2 regions of the Agromyces sp. Y558 genome follow, and region 1 is predicted to be linked to the other one. Evidence: predicted binding sites of a transcription regulator. Region 1 holds the regulator's gene; the other holds the start of a gene.
The links. Region 1 encodes LexA, which represses DNA repair genes until DNA is damaged. Its sites were predicted from a motif close to TCGAACANNTGTTCGA; they were not measured.
Positions count from the first base shown of each region.

Region 2: the regulator LexA is predicted to act here: its motif matches at 1,441-1,456, upstream of uvrA (excinuclease ABC subunit UvrA).

Region 1 covers NZ_JCAIUH010000001.1:2,483,018-2,490,136, forward strand. Annotated here, with positions in the region: gene metE (5-methyltetrahydropteroyltriglutamate--homocysteine S-methyltransferase) at 1-577, shown strand, start outside; gene AC1C2T_RS11580 (alpha/beta fold hydrolase) at 717-1,496, shown strand; gene lexA (transcriptional repressor LexA) at 1,544-2,221, opposite strand; gene AC1C2T_RS11590 (LysM peptidoglycan-binding domain-containing protein) at 2,491-2,892, shown strand; gene AC1C2T_RS11595 (histidinol-phosphate transaminase) at 2,978-4,069, shown strand; gene hisB (imidazoleglycerol-phosphate dehydratase HisB) at 4,066-4,680, shown strand; gene hisH (imidazole glycerol phosphate synthase subunit HisH) at 4,677-5,315, shown strand; gene priA (bifunctional 1-(5-phosphoribosyl)-5-((5-phosphoribosylamino)methylideneamino)imidazole-4-carboxamide isomerase/phosphoribosylanthranilate isomerase PriA) at 5,415-6,161, shown strand; gene AC1C2T_RS11615 (SseB family protein) at 6,145-7,005, shown strand.
Region 2 covers NZ_JCAIUH010000003.1:534,717-541,835, reverse strand. Annotated here, with positions in the region: gene uvrB (excinuclease ABC subunit UvrB) at 1-1,346, shown strand, start outside; gene uvrA (excinuclease ABC subunit UvrA) at 1,512-4,403, shown strand; gene uvrC (excinuclease ABC subunit UvrC) at 4,408-6,366, shown strand; gene rapZ (RNase adapter RapZ) at 6,405-7,119, shown strand, end outside.

The DNA.
Region 1 (7,119 bases):
CGGCGCCACGGCGCGACAGGTTGCACTCGCCCTGCGCGACGAGATCTCCGATCTCGAGGCGGCTGGCATCCGGGTCATCCAGGTCGACGAACCCGCGCTCCGAGAGCTGCTGCCGCTGAAGCGCGCCGACCAGCCCGCCTACCTCGACTGGTCGGTCGGTGCCTTCCGCCTCGCGACCGGCGGTGCGGACTCCGCGACGCAAGTGCATACGCACCTCTGCTATTCGGAATTCGGCGTCGTGATCGATGCGATCAAGAACCTCGACGCCGACGTCACCTCGATCGAAGCGGCCCGCAGCCGCATGGAGGTCGTCGACGACATCGAGACGAGCGGATTCGATCACGGCATCGGCCCGGGCGTCTACGACATCCACTCGCCGCGCGTGCCGAGCGTCGACGAGGTGCAGGCGCTCCTCGAGCGCGCAGCCGCCGCGATTCCCGCCACCCGGCTCTGGGTCAACCCCGACTGCGGCCTGAAGACGCGCGGCTACGACGAGACCGTCGAGTCGCTGCGGCACATCGTCGAGGCGACCCGTGCGGTGCGGGCCGGTCGCGCCGCTTCGGTACTCGCCGGGTAGCACGGGCGAGCGGATGCCGCGGCTCGCGGCATCCGTTCGGCATCCGTTCGGTCAGCGTGCGGATGGGGCTCGGCCAGCGTACGGCCGACGCTCGGCTAGTGCCGAGGCGACGCACAGCCGCAGCGCGTAGCTTGGTCTCATGCAACTCGCGGTCCACGAATCCGGCGGGGGTTCGCGAACGGCGGTCCTCATCCACGGCATCATGTCCGATTCCCGTGCGTGGCACCGAGTGACTGCCGAACTCGAGGCGCAGGGATTCCGGGTGCTCGCGGTCGACCTGACGGGTCATGGACGCAGCCCGCGTGCTGTGCACTACTCGCCCGCCGCGTGGGCGAGCGACGTCGTCGAGACGCTCACGCCGATGCTCGACGGCCCGCCCGATCTCGTCATGGGTCACTCGCTCGGCGGACTGGTGGCGAGCCTGGTCGCCGATCGGCTTGCGCCTCGCGCGGCGATCTACATCGACCCGGCCTTCTCCTTCCCGAAGGGCGTGAAGGGGTGGGCGTTCAAGGCATTCTTCGCGATAGCACCGAGGCCGCGCCGGTCGGCCCTGGTGCGCATGAATCCGAAGTGGAGTGCGGTCGACGTCGAGATCGAGCTCGCGACGCTTCGAGACTGGGACAAGCGCACCATCCTCGGTTTCACCGATACGCGACCGCTGGTGCCGCCCGTGCGCCTCGTCGCCCCCACTCTGGTGCTCCTGGCGGAGAAGAGCCTGCTGATCACGGCGAAGATCGCCCGGCAGCTGCGCGGACAGGGCATGACCGTCGCGACCCTGCGCGGCACGGGCCACACGGTGTTCCGTGACGATCACGCGGGGTTCATGGATGCAGTGTTCGACTGGTTCAACGCGTTGACGCCTGCCGCGGTCGGGAGCGCTCTCGCCGCGGCTCGACCCGCGGTTCAGGCTGCAGCATAGAGCCGGGCCTCCCCGCCGCTCCGGAACGGACTGGCGGGGTTGCCCAGTCAGACTGCTCGGAGCACCGCGACGATCTTGCCGAGCACTTCGGCATGGTCGCCGACGATGGGCTCGAACGCGCTGTTCCGCGGCAGCAGCCAGGTGTGACCGTCGCGCTGGCGGAACACCTTCACGGTCGCCTCACCGTCGAGCATCGCCGCGACGATCTCACCATTCTCTGCTGTGCGCTGCGATCGCACCACGACCCAGTCGCCGTCGCAGATCGCGGCGTCGATCATGGAGTCGCCCACGACCTTCAGCATGAACAGCTCGCCTTTGCCGACCAGTTGGCGGGGGAGGGGGAACACCTCGTCGATCTGCTGTTCGGCCGTGATCGGCACGCCCGCGGCGATACGGCCGACCAGCGGCACCATGGCCGCGTCACCGACCGGGGTCGGGTCGGAGGAGGTCACAGCGCGCTCGGTGACACCGGGCAATTGAATGAGCACTTCGAGCGCACGAGGGCGGTTGGGGTCGCGCCGAAGGTACCCGGCGAGCTCGAGCTGGTTCAACTGGTGCGTGACGCTCGAGAGCGAGGAGAGGCCGACGGCGTCACCGATCTCGCGCATGCTCGGCGGGTAGCCGCGACTGGAGACCGAGCGCTGGATCATCTCGAGGATCGAGATCTGCTTGGCGCTCAAGCTCTTTCGGCGGCGTGGCCTGCCGGCCGCCTGCACGTCGTCGATGTCGGTGCTCAACGTCTTCGCCCCTCGTAGCGGCCGCTTCGCGACCGGATGTCGGTGATGTCCGGTCGACTCCCTTCCAGACATTCGAAACTGTATCCGCCTCTCGCGCGCGCGGCAAACATTTGTTCGAGTGTGTCGCGGAATCCGTCCGTCGGAATTCCCCGCGTCCGCCCTTGCGTTGTTCGTCATTCGAATGTATGTTCGGAACAGAGTTTCGCATCCGGCCCTCCCGGCCGAGGGTCGGATGCGACTCCTACAGGAGGTGTGACATGAGTGCAGCGATCGCAACGACCGGCTTCCAGCCCCCGAGGGCCCTTCCGCGAGAGGAGGCGGCGTCGGTGACTCCCGCGCGCACGACGCTCCGGCTGACGCGACGGGGTCGCATCGTGTTCACGTCGCTCGCCGCACTTCCGCTCGTGGTGTGGGCATTCGTGGCGGTGATCGGCGCGGGCGGCGCCGCGGCCGACGTCGAATCCAGGGGCGTCTCGTTCGAGGCTGCGTCGTTCGAGTACACGACGGTCGGGCAAGGCGATTCGCTCTGGGAGATCGCCGAGTCGATCGACCCCGGGGCCGATGTGCGAGAGATCATTGCTGAGATCATGCGACTCAACGGGCTCGATGACGCGGTGGTCGAACCCGGTCAGCGCCTCGCACTTCCCGCCGTCCCGTGACACGCGAATAGGCGAAGCTTCGGGCTTCCGTCGGTCGATGACGGCTTGGCCGAATGGCCTCGGTGCGCATCGTTAGCATTGAAGGGTGACGAGTCTTGAAGACCTCCCCATCCGCGATGACCTTCGTGGTCGCACCCCGTACGGGGCTCCGCAGCAGTCCGTTCCGGTCGCGCTGAACGTCAACGAGAACACGCATCCGATTCCCGAAGACGTCGCACACGATGTGGTCGCTCGCGTCGCCGCCGCCATTCTCACCCTCAATCGCTATCCCGATCGAGAGTTCACCGAGTTGCGCCATGCACTCGCCGGCTATCTGGGCCACGGCCTCGAGCCGGCGCAGATGTGGGCCGCGAATGGTTCGAACGAAGTGCTCCAGCACATTCTTCAGGCATACGGCGGGTCGGGCCGCACCGTGCTGGGCTTCGCCCCGACCTATTCGATGTACGGCCTGCTGGCCTCCGGCACCGGCACCGAGTGGGTCACCGCCGGTCGCGATGACGAGTTCGAACTCAGCCCCGAAACGGCCGTAGCGGCGCTGCGAGAGCACGATCCCGACATCGTGCTGCTCTGCGCGCCGAACAACCCGACGGGTACGCCGCTCTCACTCGAGACGATCGAGGCGGTCGTCGACGCGGCGCGCGGCATCGTGGTCGTCGATGAGGCCTACTTCGAGTTCGCCGACCCCGGAACTCCGAGTGCGCTCACGCTCCTGCCGGGGCGGTCCCGGCTGCTCGTGTCGCGCACGATGAGCAAGGCGTTCGCATTCGCCGGTGCCCGCGTCGGCTACCTCGCCGGTGATCCGGCCGCCATCGACGCCCTCCGGCTCGTGCGACTGCCGTACCACCTCTCCGCGCTCACCCAGGCGGCCGCCCTCGGCGCCCTGGCGCACGCGGCCGAGATGCTCGCGATGGTCGAAGAGATTCGCAGCCAGCGCGAGCGCATCTCGATCGAGCTCCTTCGACTCGGATTCCACCCGTATCGCAGCGGCTCGAACTTCGTGCTCTTCGGCGGGGTCGAAGACCCGCATGCGGTCTTCGAACAACTGCTCGCGCGCGGCATCCTGATCCGCGAGATCGGTATCCCCGGTCACCTGCGCGTCACGGCCGGCACTGAGGCCGAGACCACCGCCTTCCTCGAGGCGATCGCCGTTTCGGCCCCGAATAGGATCGACTCATGACCGCAACGAGATCGCCGCGCACCGCCCGGGTCCAGCGCGAGACGAGTGAATCGAGCATCGACCTCTCGATCGATCTCGACGGCACCGGCACGAGCGATATCGAGACGAGCGTGCCGTTCTACGACCACCTGCTCACGGCGTTCGCGAAGCACTCGCTCACAGACCTCACTGTGCGGGCACGCGGCGATATCGAGATCGACGTGCACCACACGGTCGAAGACGTCGGCATCGTGCTCGGGCAGGCGATCAGGCAGGCGCTCGGCGACAAGCGCGGCATCTCGCGGTACGGCGACGCCCTCGTGCCGCTCGATGAGGCGCTCGCACAGGCCGTCGTCGACATCTCGGGGCGCCCGTTCCTCGTGCACACCGGAGAGCCGACCGGGTTCGAGTACCACCTCATCGGCGGGCACTTCACCGGGTCGATGGTGCGGCACGTCTTCGAGGCCATCGCGTTCAACGCGGGCCTGACCGTGCACGTCAACGTGCTCGGCGGCCGCGACCCGCATCACATCGCCGAGGCCGAGTTCAAGGCGTTCGCGCGTGCATTCCGCCAAGCGAAGGCGTTCGACCCGCTCGTGTCCGGCGTTCCGTCGACGAAAGGCGCTCTGTGAGCCGCACTCGGCGCGTCGTCCTGCTCGACTACGGCTCGGGCAACGTGCACTCCGCTGCGAAGGCGCTCGAGCGCGCCGGTGCAGAGGTGACCGTCACCGCCGACCGCGCCGCGGCGCTCGAAGCCGACGGACTCGTGGTGCCGGGCGTCGGGGCGTTCAAAGCCGTGGTCGACCAACTTCACGCCGTTCGGGGTGAAGAGATCATCGATCGCCGTCTCGCGGGCGGTCGCCCGGTGCTGGGCATCTGCGTCGGCATGCAGGTGATGTTCGAGCGGGGCGTCGAACGCGGAGTCGACTCCGAGGGGCTCGGCGAGTGGCCGGGCAGCGTCACCGAACTGCCAGCCCCGGTGCTGCCGCACATGGGCTGGAACACGGTCGAACCCGGCGAGGGCTCAGCCCTGTTCGCCGGAATCGAGGACGAGCGCTTCTACTTCGTTCACTCCTTCGCGGCGCAGGAGTGGCTGCTCGACGTGCAGCCACCGTTTCCCCGGCCGGCGCTCACGTGGGCCGAGCACGGAGGTCGCTTCCTCGCAGCCGTCGAGAACGGCCCGTTGTCGGCGACGCAATTCCATCCCGAGAAGTCGTCGGATGCCGGCATCCGCTTGCTCGCCAATTGGCTCGGCACGCTCGACTGAGCCGCTCGGCCGTCACGTGCACATCGCTTCGACTTGGTCGGACTAGGATGCTGTGACTGTGCCGATTCGCAGGCGCGACCGCGATCTCTAGGACAGTGAATGAGTGAATTCAACAAGACCCCCCGCCTCGTATTGCTTCCGGCCGTCGATGTGGCCGGCGGCAAGGCAGTACGCCTGACTCAGGGTGAGGCCGGCACCGAGACCAGCTACGGCGACCCCGTCGACGCGGCGGTCGATTGGGCCGACCAGGGAGCGGAGTGGATCCACCTCGTCGACCTCGATGCGGCCTTCGGTCGCGGCTCGAACGCGGGCGTGCTGAAGAAGGCCATCCGCCAGGTGCGCGGCGTGAACGTCGAACTCTCCGGCGGCATCCGCGATGACGAGTCGCTCGAGCATGCCCTCGCGATCGGCGCCAAGCGCATCAATCTCGGTACGGCAGCGCTCGAGAACCCCGAGTGGGCGGCGTCCGTGATCGCCCAGTACGGCGAGGCGATCGCTGTCGGGCTCGACGTGCGCGGCACGACGCTCGCCGCGCGCGGCTGGACGCAGGACGGCGGCAACCTCTGGCAGGTCCTGGACCGACTCGAAGAAGCCGGTGCCGCGCGCTACGTCGTCACCGATGTCACGAAAGACGGCACGCTGCAGGGCCCCAACCTCGAGCTGCTGCGCCAGGTTCTCGACCGTACGTCGCGCCCGGTCGTCGCGTCGGGGGGCATCTCGAGCCTCGACGACATCATGGCGCTCCGTGAGCTCGTTCCGCTCGGCCTCGAGGGGGCGATCGTGGGCAAGGCGCTCTACGCCGGTGCCTTCACGTTGGCCGAGGCGCTGGATGTCGCTTCGCAGTGACCCCGGCGCCGAGCCGGGTCGCGGTGAGACGGATGCCGCGGCATCCGTCGACTCGCAGTCCGCTGCCGGTGCCGGTGCTGGTACCGACTCCGCCGGAGTGCCGTGGGCGGGGCGGGCGTTCCAGTCGAACGCGCATGCCGCCGACGACGGCCGGGCACCGGAGGCCCTCGGCGCCGCGCTGGACGGTTTCCGCGCGGGCACGATCGGCCAGGCCGCCGTTGTGGCGGAGTTCGCCCGATCGCGTCTCCTGATCCCGCTCCTCGCCGAACTCGGAACCGGCGGCGCGGAGACGGGGGCTCACGGCCTCGCTGTCGACAAGAGCCAAGAGCTCTCGATCGTCACAGTCGAGGGACCTGACGGGCGCAAGGTGCTGCCGGTGTTCGCCTCGGTGCAGGCGATGTCGCGATGGAACCCCATGGCGCGGCCGGTGCCGGCCGACGGAGTGCGGGTCGCCCTCGCCGCCGCTGACGACGGCACCGATCTCGTCGTGCTCGACCCGGGCTCCGCGACCGAGTTCGTGCTGCGGAGGCCGGCGCTCTGGGCGGTCGCGCAGTCCCAGGACTGGCATCCGCCGTTCGATTCCCGAGAGGTCGAGGCCGCATTCCGTCGTTCGATCGACCGGGAGCTCGCGGTGCTCGGTGTGACCCTCCTCGCCGGCGACCCCGACGCGCGACTCGCCGGTCCCGAGCTCGTGGTGCGCCTGGAGCTCATCGGTGGGCTCAGCCGGGAGGAGCTCGACGCGACGACGGCGCGTCTTGCACGTCGGTGGGCGGCCGACGACGTCATTGCGACGTCCGTTGACTCGCTCACGGTCAGGCTCGTGGGTGGCACGCTGCTCGCCTGATCGCCGTCGGCCGATCGCGTGAGCGCTGGCATCGCGCGGGGGAGCGCGTCTGTCGCCTGAATTGGGCCGTTGACCGTTTCCACCACGGCGGCGCACAATCGGGTTGTGCGTGCG
Region 2 (7,119 bases), on a different contig from region 1:
AGCTCGACTCGGTGGCGGTGTTCCCGGGGTCGCACTACGTGGCGAGCACCGATGTGATGCAGCGGGCGATCGGCACGATCCGCATCGAACTCGAAGAGCGGCTCGCCGAGCTCGAGCGCGAGGGCAAGCTGCTCGAAGCGCAGCGGCTGCGCATGCGCACGACATTCGACCTCGAGATGATGGAGCAGATCGGCTTCTGCTCTGGCATCGAGAACTACTCGAGGCACATCGACGGCCGACAGGCGGGGGAGGCCCCGCATTGCCTCCTCGACTACTTTGCCGACGACTTCCTCGTGGTGATCGACGAGTCGCACGTCACGGTTCCCCAGATCGGCGCGATGTACGAGGGCGACTCCTCCCGCAAGCGCACTCTCGTCGAGCACGGGTTCCGCCTGCCGAGCGCGCTCGACAACCGACCGCTGAAGTGGGATGAGTTCAAGGCGCGCGTCGGTCAGACCGTCTATCTCTCGGCCACACCCGGTCGCTACGAGATGGGCATCGCCGACGGCGTGGTGGAGCAGATCATCCGCCCGACAGGACTCGTCGATCCGCAGATCATCGTGAAGCCGTCGAAGGGCCAGATCGATGATCTTCTCGACGAGATCCGCATTCGCGCCGAGCGAAACGAGCGCGTGCTCGTCACGACCCTCACCAAGAAGATGGCCGAAGAGCTCACCGACTTCCTCTCCGAGGCTGGGGTGCGAGTGCGCTACCTCCACTCAGATGTCGACACGCTGCGCCGCGTCGAGTTGTTGACCGAACTCCGGGCGGGTGTGTACGACGTCCTGGTCGGCATCAACCTTCTTCGTGAAGGGCTCGACCTGCCCGAGGTGTCCCTCGTCGCGATCCTCGACGCTGACAAAGAGGGGTTCCTGCGGTCGTCGACGTCACTCATCCAGACGATCGGTCGTGCCGCGCGAAACGTCTCGGGTGAGGTGCACATGTATGCCGATGTGCTCACCGATTCGATGAAGTCGGCGATCGACGAGACGACGAGACGACGAGATCGTCAGCTCGAGTACAACCGCGTCAACGGCATTGACCCGCAACCGCTTCGCAAGCGCATCGCCGACATCACCCAGGTGCTCGCACGCGAAGGCGCCGACACCGCCGCCCTGCTCGCCGGTCGCGATGCGAAGAAGAAGGCGCCGGTGCCGAACCTCCGGCGCGAGGGCATCGCTGCGGCCGGCGCGAACGACCTCGAAGACCTCATCCGCGATCTCAACGAGCAGATGCTCGTTGCGGCCGGCGAATTGAAGTTCGAACTCGCCGCGCGCTTGCGTGACGAGGTCTCCGATCTCAAGCGCGAGCTCCGCCAGATGGAGAAAGCCGGTCACCTTGGCTGAAGAGCGATCCCTGTTTCTCTGGCGCGCGCGCGTTGCCGCCGCGTCCATCGCCCGGTTCGCGCTCAGGCCGAGCGAGCCGTGATCTCGCCCCGATTCGAACGTATGTTCGCTCAGAGCGCGTGTGCGCGAGGCATCCGTGTCGGTGGTGCTCTCTAAACTCGAAGGGTGTCAGTTTCACGTCTCGATGCCCATTCGCACCTGAGTGTTCGCGGTGCCCGCGTACACAACCTGCAGAACGTCGACGTCGAGATCCCGCGTGATGCGATGGTGGTGTTCACAGGTCTCTCGGGCTCGGGCAAGTCCTCGCTCGCGTTCGACACGATCTTCGCCGAAGGGCAGCGACGTTACGTCGAGTCGCTCTCGGCCTACGCTCGCCAGTTCCTGGGGCAGGTCGACCGCCCTGATGTCGACTTCATCGAGGGCCTGAGCCCTGCAGTCTCGATCGACCAGAAGTCGACGAACCGGAACCCGCGCTCGACCGTCGGCACGATCACCGAGATCTACGACTACATGCGCCTCCTTTGGGCGCGCATCGGTGTGCCGCACTGCCCGGTCTGCGGTGAGCGCATCCAGCGGCAGACGGTGCAGCAGATCGCAGACCAGCTCATGGAGTTGGCTGAGGGCACCCGCTACCAGGTCGTGAGCCCGGTCGTGTCGAAGAAGAAGGGCGAGTTCGTCGACCTCTTCCGCGACCTCGCCGCCCAGGGGTACACGCGCGCCGTCGTCGACGGCGACGTCATCAGACTCGATGAACCGCCGACGCTGAAGAAGCAGGTCAAGCACGACATCTCGGTGGTGATCGACCGGCTCGTCGCAAGCCCCGACATGCTCGGCCGCCTCACCGACTCCCTCGAGACGGCGCTGCGACTGACCGACGGCGTCGTGCAGATCAACTACATCGACGAGACCGGGCCGGCCGCATGGGCGACGTTCTCCGAGAAGCTCTCCTGCCCCAATCAGCACCCGATCCAACTCACCGAAATCGAACCGCGCACCTTCTCGTTCAACGCGCCGTTCGGTGCCTGCCCAGAGTGCTCCGGGCTCGGCACGCGAATGTCGGTCGACGATGCGCTGCTGCTCGGCGACCCGAGCCTGAGCATCACCGAGGGGGTCATCATTCCATGGACCTCGCAGGGCAAGAGTCTCTACAACTACTACGAGAAGCTCCTCGGCGGGCTCGCCCGAGATCTCGAGTTCTCGCTCGATACCCCGTGGGAGGAGCTCGACGAGGTGGCTCGCCAGGCAGTGCTCCGTGGTGACAACTTCGAGGTCAAGGTGAAGTGGCGCAACCGCTACGGCCGCGAGATGAGCTACACCTCCGGCTTCGAGGGCGTCGTGCCCTACATCGAGCGTCAGTACCTGCAGGCCGAGACCGATGTGCAGCGCGCGCGCTGGTCGGAGTACCTGCGAGAGGTGCCGTGCCCGGTCTGCGACGGCAAGCGTCTGAAGCCCGAGGTGCTGTCGGTGCTCATCCACGACGCGAGCATCGCCGACGTCGGCCTGCTGAGTCTCACCGACGCCCGTGCATTCATGGATCGCCTCGAACTCAGTGATCGCGAGAAGGCCATCGCCGCGCAGGTGCTGCGCGAGATCAAGCTGCGTCTCGACTTCCTGATCCGCGTCGGGCTCAGCTATCTCGACCTCTCTCGCGCGGCGGCAACCCTCTCCGGCGGAGAAGCGCAGCGCATCCGTCTGGCGACGCAGATCGGTTCCGGTCTCACCGGCGTGCTCTACGTGCTCGACGAGCCGAGCATCGGCCTCCACCAGCGTGACAACCGTCGACTCATCGACACCCTGATCGCACTTCGCGATCTCGGCAATACCCTCATCGTCGTCGAACACGATGAAGACACGATCCGCACGGCCGACTGGATCGTCGACATCGGACCGGGCGCGGGCGTGAACGGCGGCACTGTCGTGCACTCCGGCAGCTACGCCGATCTCGTGAAGAACACGCGTTCACTCACGGGCGACTACCTGTCGGGCCGCAAGGCGATTCCGATTCCCGAGACGCGCCGCCCCGTCGACCCCGAGCGCACGATCACCGTGCAGGGCGCAGAGGCCAACAACCTGCGCGGTGTCGACGTCGAGTTCCCGCTCGGCATCCTCACCGCCGTGACCGGCGTGAGCGGCTCGGGCAAGTCGTCACTCGTGAACGACATCCTGTACCGGGTGCTCGCGAACCGCCTCAACGGCGCCCGGAAGGTCGCGGGCAAGCACCGTCGCGTCACCGGGCTCGATCAGCTCGACAAGGTGGTGCATGTCGACCAGGCACCGATCGGGCGCACGCCGCGATCGAACCCGGCCACCTACACCGGTGTCTTCGACCGCATTCGCACCCTCTTCTCCGAGACGACCGAGTCGAAGGCCCGTGGCTACCTCCCCGGCCGGTTCAGCTTCAACGTCAAGGGCGGCCGTTGCGAGGCGTGCTCGGGTGACGGCACGATCAAGATCGAGATGAACTTCCTGCCCGACGTCTACGTCGCGTGCGAGGTGTGCGGTGGCAAGCGGTACAACCGCGAGACCCTCCAGGTGCACTACAAGGGCAAGAACATCGCCGAAGTGCTCGAGATGCCGATCAGTGAGGCGGCTGAGTTCTTCGAGCCCATCTCGGCGATCCACCGCTACCTGAAGACGCTCGTCGATGTCGGCCTCGGTTACGTGCAGCTCGGACAGAGCGCCACGACGCTCTCCGGCGGCGAGGCGCAGCGCGTGAAGCTCGCAACCGAGCTGCAACGTCGTTCCAACGGCCGTAGCGTGTACGTGCTCGACGAGCCGACCACCGGTCTGCACTTCGAAGACGTGCAGAAGCTGCTCAAGGTGCTTGGCAAGCTCGTCGATAAGGGCAACACTGTGATCGTGATCGAACACAGTCTCGATGTCATCAAGTCGGCCGACTGGATCATCGACCTCGGACCCGAAGGCGGGTCGGGTGGCGGCCAGATCGTGGCGACCGGCACACCAGAACAGGTCGCGGCCATGCCCGAGAGTCACACCGGCTACTTCCTGCGCGAGATGCTCGACGCGGCGTCGGTGCGAGCCGAGGTCGCCAGCTGAGGCGATGAACACAGCATTGTCGAGCACGCAGGGCGTCCCGTACCGCCCGAAGACGGGCGAGATCCCCACATCTCCCGGCGTCTATCGGTTCCGTGACGCCGACCGGCGCGTGTTGTACGTCGGCAAGGCGAAGAACCTGCGCGCGCGACTGTCGAATTACTTCGCCCCCCTCCACACGCTGCACGAGCGCACCCGCCGGATGGTCACCACCGCAGCTTCGGTGGAATGGACGGTCGTCGCGAACGAAGTCGAGGCGCTGCAGCTCGAGTTCACGTGGATCAACGAGTTCGACCCGCCGTTCAACGTGCAGTTCAAAGATGACAAGTCCTACCCGTACCTTGCTGTGACGCTCGCTGACGAGGCGCCGCGCGCGGTGGTCACCCGCAACCGCAACATTCGCGGAGCCCGGTACTTCGGCCCGTATCCCAAGGTCTGGGCCGTCAACGAGACTCTCGAGATCCTGCTCAAGCTCTTCCCCATCCGCACGTGCAAAGACTCCGACTACCGCCGGGCCATCGCCAGTGGAAAGCCCTGCTTCGCCGGGCAGATCGGACGCTGTTTCGGCCCGTGCTCCGGTCGCGTCAGCGTCGAAGAGCACCGCGAGAACGTCGACCGCTTCGTCTCCTTCATGGCGAGTCAAGACCGGCGCATCCTCGGCGAGCTCACGCAGCGCATGCGCACGGCCGCCGCAGCGCAAGACTACGAATCGGCTGCACGACTGCGCGACCGGCTGCAGGCCGCGACGTCGTTCTTCGAGAAGAGTGCTGTGGTGCTCGGCGAGAAGGTCGACATCGACGTATTCGGAATCGACCACGATGAGCTCGCAGCGGCCGTACAACTGTTCATCGTTCGCGGCGGCCGCATCCGCGGTGTCCGTTCGTGGACCGTCGACAAAGAGCTCGATGTGCCGCTCAGCGATCTCGTCGACTCCGTGGTGCAGAACGCCTATGGTGACGGCAGCAGACCACCGGCCGAAGTCGTCGTGCCCGAGCTTCCCGATGATGCTCCTGCCCTCGAGACCTGGCTCGGCGACCTCTCCGGGCGAAAGGTGCGACTGCGCGCCGCGCAACGCGGCGACAAGGCGGCATTGCTCGCGACCGCGACGCAGAACGCCAGACAGACTCTGATGCTCTACAAGACACGGCGCAGTGCTGACTTCACGACTCGTTCCCGCGCTCTCGAAGACATCCAAGAGGCGCTCGGAATGGCCGACGCCCCGCTGCGCATCGAGTGCTACGACGTCAGTCACCTCAGCGGCACCAACATCGTCGCCTCGATGGTCGTCTTCGAAGACGGTCTTCCGCGCAAAGACGAATACCGCCGATTCACGATTCCGCACTCCACCGACGACACCGACTCGATCCACCAGGTGCTCACGCGCCGCCTCGCCTACTTGAAATCGCCCGATCAGATCGGTTCGCCGGTCGAGCCAGGCTCGGCGACGACACCCGAAGATGCTGAGGCCGCGGCCGAGACGGATGCCGCGGCATCCGAACGCCGGAAGAAATTCGCCTATCGACCGAACCTGCTGTTGGTCGACGGCGGGCAACCGCAGGTCGCGGCGGCCGCCCGAGCGCTCGAGGAGTCTGGTGTCGAGGGCATCTACCTCTGCGGCATCGCCAAACGTCTTGAAGAGATCTGGACGCCCGAGGGTGACTTCCCGGTGATCCTGCCCCGCAACAGCGACGCTCTTTTCCTCTTCCAGCGGGTGCGCGATGAGGCCCACCGTTTCGCCATCACCCACCAACGGCAACGCCGCAAACGCGACATCGGCAGCGTGCTCTCCGAGATTGCGGGCCTCGGTCCGTCGCGGGTGAAGGAGCTGCTGCGGCACTTCGGATCGGTCGCGCGGTTGCGAACCGCTTCCGAGCCCGAGATCGCCGAGGTGAAGGGCATCGGACCCACGCTCGCAGCGACCGTGCACCGAACCCTGCACGCCGACGGCGCGCCTGCACCCCGATAGGCTGGGGTGTCGACACGCGGAAAGGGGGCCTCGACATGATGACCGCTGATTCCGAGCAACAAGAGATGCTGATCGTCACGGGCATGTCCGGCGCCGGGCGCTCGACCGTCGGCAATGCACTCGAAGACCTCGGCTGGTACGTCGTCGACAACCTGCCTCCGCAGATGCTGCGCCCACTCGTGGAGCTCGTGGAGCGGGCAGGCACGTCGCTGCCGCGCATCGCCGCGATCGTCGACATCCGCGGCGGGGATTTCTTCTCCGAGCTGCGTGAGATCATTCAGGCGCTGCGAACCGGCATCAGCGTCCGCGTCGTCTTCCTCGACGCGACCGACGCTGTGCTCGTGCGCCGTTTCGAGTCGGTGCGTCGCCCGCACCCGCTGCAAGGCAACGGCACGCTCCTCGACGGCATCGGCGCGGAGCGCGCGCGGCTGTCCGAGTTGCGCGAAGCGAGCGACATCGTCGTCGACACCTCCGATCTCAACATCCACCAGCTCGCGACCCTCGTCACCGAGACATTCGCCGAAGAAGGTCACGCCGGGCTTCGCATCACCATGCAGAGTTTCGGATTCAAGTACGGGGTGCCTGCCGATGCCGATCTCGTCGCCGATGCGCGGTTCCTGCCCAATCCCTTCTGGATCCCCGAGCTTCGCCACCTCACCGGCAATGACGCCGCAGTTTCGGAGTACGTGCTGAGCCAGCCCGGAGCGCGCGAGTTCCTCGACGCGTATACGAAGGCGCTCGAGCCCGTGCTCG